Regions from separate parts of the Paenibacillus sp. SN-8-1 genome, predicted to be linked through region 1. Evidence: a T-box and tRNA genes for the amino acid it is inferred to sense, from the RefSeq annotation. Region 1 holds a T-box; the other holds one or more tRNA genes.
What was found. A T-box is a leader RNA that pairs with one kind of tRNA and senses whether it is charged. The one in region 1 lies ahead of tyrS (tyrosine--tRNA ligase), so its partner is inferred to be a tRNA-Tyr.
Positions count from the first base shown of each region.

Region 2: it has a tRNA-Tyr gene. The T-box ahead of tyrS (tyrosine--tRNA ligase) is inferred to sense a tRNA for this amino acid. The anticodon was not compared.

Region 1 is NZ_CP194782.1:1,747,027-1,750,618, reverse strand. It holds gene rpsD (30S ribosomal protein S4) at 1-130, shown strand, start outside; gene tyrS (tyrosine--tRNA ligase) at 243-1,496, opposite strand; T-box leader at 1,555-1,806, opposite strand; gene ACRRNK_RS08160 (transglycosylase domain-containing protein) at 1,974-3,592, shown strand, end outside.
Region 2 is NZ_CP194782.1:3,712,046-3,715,637, reverse strand. It holds rRNA gene ACRRNK_RS18240 (23S ribosomal RNA) at 1-345, shown strand, start outside; tRNA gene ACRRNK_RS18235 (tRNA-Asn) at 436-511, shown strand; tRNA gene ACRRNK_RS18230 (tRNA-Ser) at 515-606, shown strand; tRNA gene ACRRNK_RS18225 (tRNA-Glu) at 619-693, shown strand; tRNA gene ACRRNK_RS18220 (tRNA-Val) at 872-947, shown strand; tRNA gene ACRRNK_RS18215 (tRNA-Met) at 962-1,035, shown strand; tRNA gene ACRRNK_RS18210 (tRNA-Asp) at 1,052-1,128, shown strand; tRNA gene ACRRNK_RS18205 (tRNA-Phe) at 1,168-1,243, shown strand; tRNA gene ACRRNK_RS18200 (tRNA-Thr) at 1,261-1,336, shown strand; tRNA gene ACRRNK_RS18195 (tRNA-Tyr) at 1,343-1,427, shown strand; tRNA gene ACRRNK_RS18190 (tRNA-Trp) at 1,434-1,507, shown strand; tRNA gene ACRRNK_RS18185 (tRNA-His) at 1,532-1,607, shown strand; tRNA gene ACRRNK_RS18180 (tRNA-Gln) at 1,620-1,694, shown strand; tRNA gene ACRRNK_RS18175 (tRNA-Gly) at 1,703-1,777, shown strand; tRNA gene ACRRNK_RS18170 (tRNA-Cys) at 1,783-1,856, shown strand; tRNA gene ACRRNK_RS18165 (tRNA-Arg) at 1,898-1,974, shown strand; tRNA gene ACRRNK_RS18160 (tRNA-Leu) at 2,012-2,091, shown strand; gene ACRRNK_RS18155 (YcdB/YcdC domain-containing protein) at 2,229-3,592, shown strand, end outside.

The DNA.
Region 1 (3,592 bases):
CACGCACCTTCCAGCTTACCTGGAGTTCAACGATACTTCCCTTGAAGGTAAGTACATCCGTCTTCCAGAGCGTTCCGAGCTCTCCCAAGACATCGATGAGAAGCAAATCGTCGAGTTCTACAACCGTTAATATTCAATTCAACACAAACCGGTCCTGGTCTGCAAAGACTTTGGCCGGTTTTTTTTGAGCTTAACATTCTCATAAAAAAGGGAGCCCTTCGCTCCCTCTCTACTACGCTGTACTATTTTCTAGCAAGCTTGGCGAATTTCCGCTTACCCACCTGAATGACATCACCGTCATTAATCTCAAGCTCAGCACTGAAATCCGTGATTTTATCTTCATTAAACTTAACGGAGCCTTGCTGAATACTGCGTCTGGCCTCTCCATTAGATGCTGCAAAGCCCAGAAGCGTTAGCAGCTTGATGAGACCAATCCTGCCATTCTCCAGCTCGCTATCCGCAATGTCGATGGTCTGAATATCATCAGGCAGCGCACGCTGCTGGAACACCGTTACGAAATGCTCCTGAGCCGCTTCCGCATCTTCAAGACTGTGATACATTCTAACGAGTGTAAAGGCAAGCTTCATTTTGGCATCCCTAGGGTGCAATGTCCCTTCCTTCATTCCTTCTTCAAGCACGGCAAGCTCTTCGTTCGTTAGATCAGTTACAAGCTGGAAGTATTTCAGCATCAATTCATCGGGCACAGACATTGCTTTACCGTAAATTTCGTTAGGCTGTTCATCGATGCCAATATAATTCCCCAGACTTTTACTCATCTTCTGAACACCGTCTAGTCCCTCAATAATCGGAGTCATAATCGCTACCTGTGGTTCAACACCATACTCCTTCTGAAGTGTACGGCCCATAAGCAGGTTGAACTTCTGATCCGTTCCCCCTAGCTCAATATCCGACTTCAATGCAACAGAGTCCATTCCCTGCATCAATGGATAGAAAAATTCATGAACACTGATAGGTTGTCCGCTCTGGTAACGCTTGGTAAAGTCATCACGTTCAAGCATGCGCGCAACCGTAAGCTTCGCTGCAAGCTTCACAACATCAGCAAAGGTCATCGGAGCCAGCCACTCTGAATTGAAGTGAATTTTTGTTTTTTCCTTATCCAGAATTTTGAAAGCCTGCTTAAAGTACGTTTCCGAGTTGCGCTTCACATCCTCTTCGCTCAGCTGCTTTCTTGTCTCGGATTTACCAGTCGGATCACCGATCTGGCCCGTGAAATCGCCAATAATCAACTGAACCTGATGACCCAGCTGCTGAAATTGACGCAGCTTCTGCATGACAACAGTATGCCCGATGTGTAGATCCGGGGCAGAAGGATCAAGTCCCAATTTCACCTTTAATGGCTCACCTGTAACCACAGACTTAACCAGCTTGTTCTTCAGCTCTTCTTCAGGGACGATTTCTACAACCCCCCGCGAAATTACTTGTAGTTGACGCTCGACCTCAGCCTGCTGCTCCGGTGATAATTCTTCCCATTTCATATTGTCCTGCCTCCTGTAACATTTATATTTCTGAACACAAAAAAGCTCCTTCTTATCCCAAAGGGACGAGAAGGAGCTGCTCGCGTTACCACCCTAATTAAAGCCGTATCCACTCAAATAGACACTATGGCTTTCACTTCATTCTTATAACGGTTACCCGGTACCGGACTACTGACACATCCATTCACATGTGAGTTCCCCCGGACGGCTCCAGATTGTAATTCAAAGGAGGTTCGCTCACGGTTCGCAGCATCCACCGATTCTCTGAGGAGAGATTTCCACCTTCTACTAGATCTTTCTAAGCCTTTATCCATATGCTTTTGTATATTACTGTATATCTTATAACATATATACTTTTGTGAAGTCAAACTCAAGATCTCATGCCAAAACAGACTTCCCTATAGACTAGGACCCTAGAAAATGGATTCAAACGGATACATTTGTGCTATAATGTTGCTGTTAAAAGGAGGATACTCAATGGTAGAAGTGCACGAAAAGGATCCCGTTGAACAAGAACCTGGACGCCAAAGACATTGGGGCAGGACGACCCTGAAGGTGTTCCTATGGCTGGTTTTTGTTGCTTTTACAGGGATTCTGTTTGTTGGAGGAGCCTTATTTGGCTTCGTATCAGCCAACGTCAAAGATGACCCTGTCCGTTCAAGGGCAATGATTGAGCAGAAAATAAGCACTAATAATATTACCGCTTTCGCCTATTTCCGCGATGGCACCCCGATCGGCCAGCTTCGTTCTGAAGAGGATCGACGCCCTGTAACCTACGAGGAAATTCCCCAGCTTGTGATTGATGCCGTCATCTCCATCGAGGATAATAACTTCTGGAATCATAGTGGTGTCGACACGAAGGGAACCCTGCGGGCAGTCAAAGAAAGACTTCTGCGGGAAAGCAGCCAGACTGGAGGCAGTACGTTAACCCAGCAGCTGGCCCGGCGGGTGTTCCTCAGCCTGGATCGTACAGACAATCGGAAAGTAAAGGAGATGCTGTTGGCCCTTCGTCTCGAGCGGTTCTTAACTAAGAAAGAAATTTTAACCGCTTACTTGAACAAGGTTCCTTTTGGTAACGGATCAAATGGATATAACGTATTTGGGATCCAGGCCGCCTCCAGAGGGATCTTCGGGATAGCAGACCTTAAGAAGCTTAACATTGCTGAAGCTGCCTACTTGGCTGGCCTGCCTCAGCTGCCCTCTTCTTACTCCGCTTTTAATGGGAAAGGGGAATTTAATAAGTCCAATTTTAACCGGGCTGTCAAACGGCAGCACCTGGTGCTGCAGCGTATGCTCGAGGAGAATACCATTACCAAGAGCCAATATGACGAGGCTATGGCCTTTGATATCAAGAAGGCTCTTGCTCCGCAGACCGAGAAGGCATATGCAACCTACCCTTATCTTATGCTGGAAACCGAACGTCAAGGCGCGGAGGTCCTTGCTTTACTGAAAGATCCGTCCTTGGACAAGAACAAAATTCCAAGCCAAACACTGGAGGAAGCAAGGCAACAGCTGTTAACTGGCGGGTACCGTATCTATACAACTATTGATAAAAAAGTATATAGCGCGATGCATAAAGTGTCAGAAAACAGCAGCAACTTCTCTCCGGACAGCAAAACAAAAGGTCTGGAGCAGGTTGCCGGTATGATGATCGATCACAGAACAGGCGGTATTCTGGGCATGATCGAAGGACGGGACTTCTACACCGAGCAGATGAACTATGCTACTCAGATGGTTAGGCAGCCCGGCTCCACGATGAAGCCGATCGCGGCTTACCTGCCCGCGCTAGAAGCAGGGCTTGTCCAACCGGCTACTATTATTGATGATTCTCCGGTTATTTTCCGGGACGGACAGAAAGGCTATCATATCCCGGTTAACTCAAGCGGTGGGTATAAGGGGCTCGTTACCGCTAGAACCGCACTCAATGAATCCCGGAATATCCCTGCGCTCAAGCTGTTCAACTATACCGTAGGAATTAATGACGCTTGGGCTTTTGCCAAGAAGCTGGGCATAACTACAATCCAGAAGCAGGATTACCAGGCTCAGACCGGAGTTCTAGGCGGGCTTAGATATGGTGTAACTGTAGAAGAATTGAC
Region 2 (3,592 bases), 2.0 Mb from region 1:
TGGGCTGTTCGCCCATTAAAGCGGTACGCGAGCTGGGTTCAGAACGTCGTGAGACAGTTCGGTCCCTATCTGTCGTGGGCGTAGGAAATTTGAGAGGAGCTGTCCTTAGTACGAGAGGACCGGGATGGACGCACCGCTGGTGCACCAGTTGTTCCGCCAGGAGCACAGCTGGGTAGCTACGTGCGGAAGGGATAAGCGCTGAAAGCATCTAAGCGTGAAGCCCCCCTCAAGATGAGATTTCCCAGTATGTAAGACCCCTTGAAGACGACGAGGTAGATAGGCTGGGGGTGGAAGTGCAGCAATGCATGGAGCTGACCAGTACTAATCGGTCGAGGGCTTATCCAACACAGCTCGGAAGGACGCAGTCCAAGAAGAGCATACGCAAGTTCGTTTCGTATCTAGTTTTCAGGCGATCAAGCCTGAATTGAATAATGTTCCCTGATAGCTCAGTTGGTAGAGCACTCGACTGTTAATCGAGTTGTCACAGGTTCGAGTCCTGTTCGGGGAGCCATATGGAGAGGTGTCCGAGTTGGCCGAAGGAGCACGATTGGAAATCGTGTAGGCGTCACAAGCGTCTCGAGGGTTCGAATCCCTCTCTCTCCGCCACTATTATTGTAAGGCCCGTTGGTCAAGGGGTTAAGACACCTCCCTTTCACGGAGGTAACAGGGGTTCGAATCCCCTACGGGTCACCACTTTCATTAAACAGCTTCAAGTGGGGATGAGAACCCATCAGGGTTCGTCGGAGCATTTGGTTCGTTAGGAATACATTGCAGTCTCGTTCGAAGAACGAGTATCCCCTACGGGTCACCATTATTCACACTTGATTTTATAGCAGTGTATCTGCTAAAATAAAGATTATGTTTAACATATGGAGGCTTAGCTCAGCTGGGAGAGCATCTGCCTTACAAGCAGAGGGTCGGGGGTTCGATCCCCTCAGCCTCCACCATATTGTTATACTGACGCGGGGTGGAGCAGCCCGGTAGCTCGTCGGGCTCATAACCCGAAGGCCGCAGGTTCAAATCCTGCCCCCGCAATTGATTTACATAGTGTGGAGCCGTGGTGTAGAGGCCTAACATGCCTGCCTGTCACGCAGGAGACCGCGGGTTCGAATCCCGTCGGCTCCGCCATTTAAATCTTATAATTTAATATGTAATAGTAAGCATTATGGCTCGGTAGCTCAGTCGGTAGAGCAGAGGACTGAAAATCCTCGTGTCGGCGGTTCGATTCCGTCCCGAGCCACCATGATTCTTTTACACCGTGCCGGTGTAGCTCAACTGGTAGAGCAACTGACTTGTAATCAGTAGGTTGGGGGTTCAAGTCCTCTCGCCGGCACCATTTTTTGGAGGCTTAGTGAAGTGGCTAAACACGGCAGACTGTAAATCTGCTCTCTACGAGTTCGGTGGTTCGAATCCATCAGCCTCCACCAGTTTTTAGGGGCATAGTTTAAAGGTAGAACAACGGTCTCCAAAACCGTTGGTGTGGGTTCAATTCCTGCTGCCCCTGCCAATTTCATAATGTGTAAGTATTATGGCGGTCGTGGCGAAGGGGTTAACGCACCGGATTGTGGCTCCGGCACTCGGGGGTTCAAGTCCCCTCGATCGCCCCATTAACTTTACATTGGGGATTAGCCAAGCGGTAAGGCAACGGACTTTGACTCCGTCACCCATAGGTTCGAATCCTATATCCCCAGCCATTTAATATGCGGACGTGGCTCAGCGGTAGAGCATCGCCTTGCCAAGGCGAGGGTCGCGGGTTCGATTCCCGTCGTCCGCTCCATTTATGGCGCCATAGCCAAGTGGTAAGGCACAGCTCTGCAAAAGCTTTATCCCCAGTTCAAATCTGGGTGGCGCCTCCATTCTTAAACTTTGATAGACAGTTTTACCGTATTAAATATTTGCGCCCTTAGCTCAGCTGGATAGAGCGTTTGACTACGAATCAAAAGGTCAGGAGTTCGAATCTCTTAGGGCGCGCCATATTCTCATTAATCTATTGAGAAGAATTACACACCATGCCGGTGTGGCGGAACTGGCAGACGCGCGCGACTCAAAATCGTGAGGGAAACCGTGGGGGTTCGAGTCCCTTCACCGGCATATAGTTTAAAGTAGACCATGAACATTAGTTCATGGTTTTTTTATTTTATTTTTTACTTCGTCCAAACTTTTCCAGTTAGAGTGTGTTCTTTATTATAAGAATCATCTATCACGTGGAGAGGGAAGGGGAAGCAGTAATGAACAATAAGAACAGCAGCAAGGAACAGTTAACTCAAACTTCTAGGGAGGGTACATATGCTCGAAAGAATAGGCCACTAGTTTTTGCAGCATGTACGTTAGTGCTTCTAATGTTAAGCGGTCCTACAGCCGCTTGGGCAGACAATACAGTGATCATATCTGACACTAAGGATTCCAGGGCTTCAGGCAGCACGGTTTCTGCATCTACATCTACATCTGTAAATGGAACTAGTGATAAATTGCCAAATGGGGCTAAAATTACTTCTGCTCAAGCTGACAAGGCGGTAAAGGAAATGTTTCCGCTGCTTTCTAAGGTGACACTGAGCTCCGCAGAATTTGGCAATCAGAATAGCTACCCAGTGGATTACGATAAGAAGTGGGAGCTTCAATATAATCTTCAGATAGGTAATTGGGGCACCTCATTCAGTGCTCAAGTGGATGGAGTGACCGGTGAAGTAATATATGTTAGTCTGCCTGGTCGTCTAATCCAGATGTATACCAAAGAAGGAGCCTCCAAAGTTGATGAGACCAGTGCCAAGAAGATTGCCTTAGATTGGTTGAGTGCCAAAGTTAAAGGATTAGATGTCCAAAGTCTTAAAGAAGACAATAGCTATAATCGGCAAAGTGGTTCCCTATTTACGGCGCAAGATTACTACTTCAATTTTAAGGTGCCGGTAAATGGCCTTTATTCGGACTTTGAGTCGGTCCAGGTTGGGGTTAACTATAACGGTGAGGTAACGGTGTATAATCGTAGTAAGGCTTACGCGGTGTATCCTTCCCCTAAGCCAGCAATTACGCTGGAGAGTGCAGAGCAGAAGTTCAAGGATAGCTTTGATGTAGAACTGTCTTATATTCCAGATAGACTTGATTCTAGAGAAACAACCAAGTACTTCTTGGGGTATTTACCGGTTGATAGAAGTATGAATAGTATTGACGCAGTTACAGGAAAACAGACGGAACCTCAAGTGGGTTCAGTTCAGAGCATTCAGAAGGCAGAGGATGTTCCTTCAGGTGGTAGTAATTTCACTCCATCCAAGGAAGCAATTCAGGACGGTGATGAGGCTCTAGAACGGATTAAATCGTTCATACCTATCCCTCCCGAGTTCACCACTGAATACAAGCAGTTGTCGAGAAGATGGAATAATCCTAATCAGAAAGTATGGAATATTTCACTTAGAGACAAAGCGGCAAACGGTGTACCAGATGAGGGTATTAATGCCGAAGTCGAAGCAAGCACGGGTCAAATTGTTAGTTTCGGATATTATATCTATAATTCTCCGGCGAAGGAATATAAGCCTAAAGGTAAAATTCTAAATTCTAAGGAAGCCAAAGAGAAGGCTCTTCAGATCGTGAAGAAACTGGT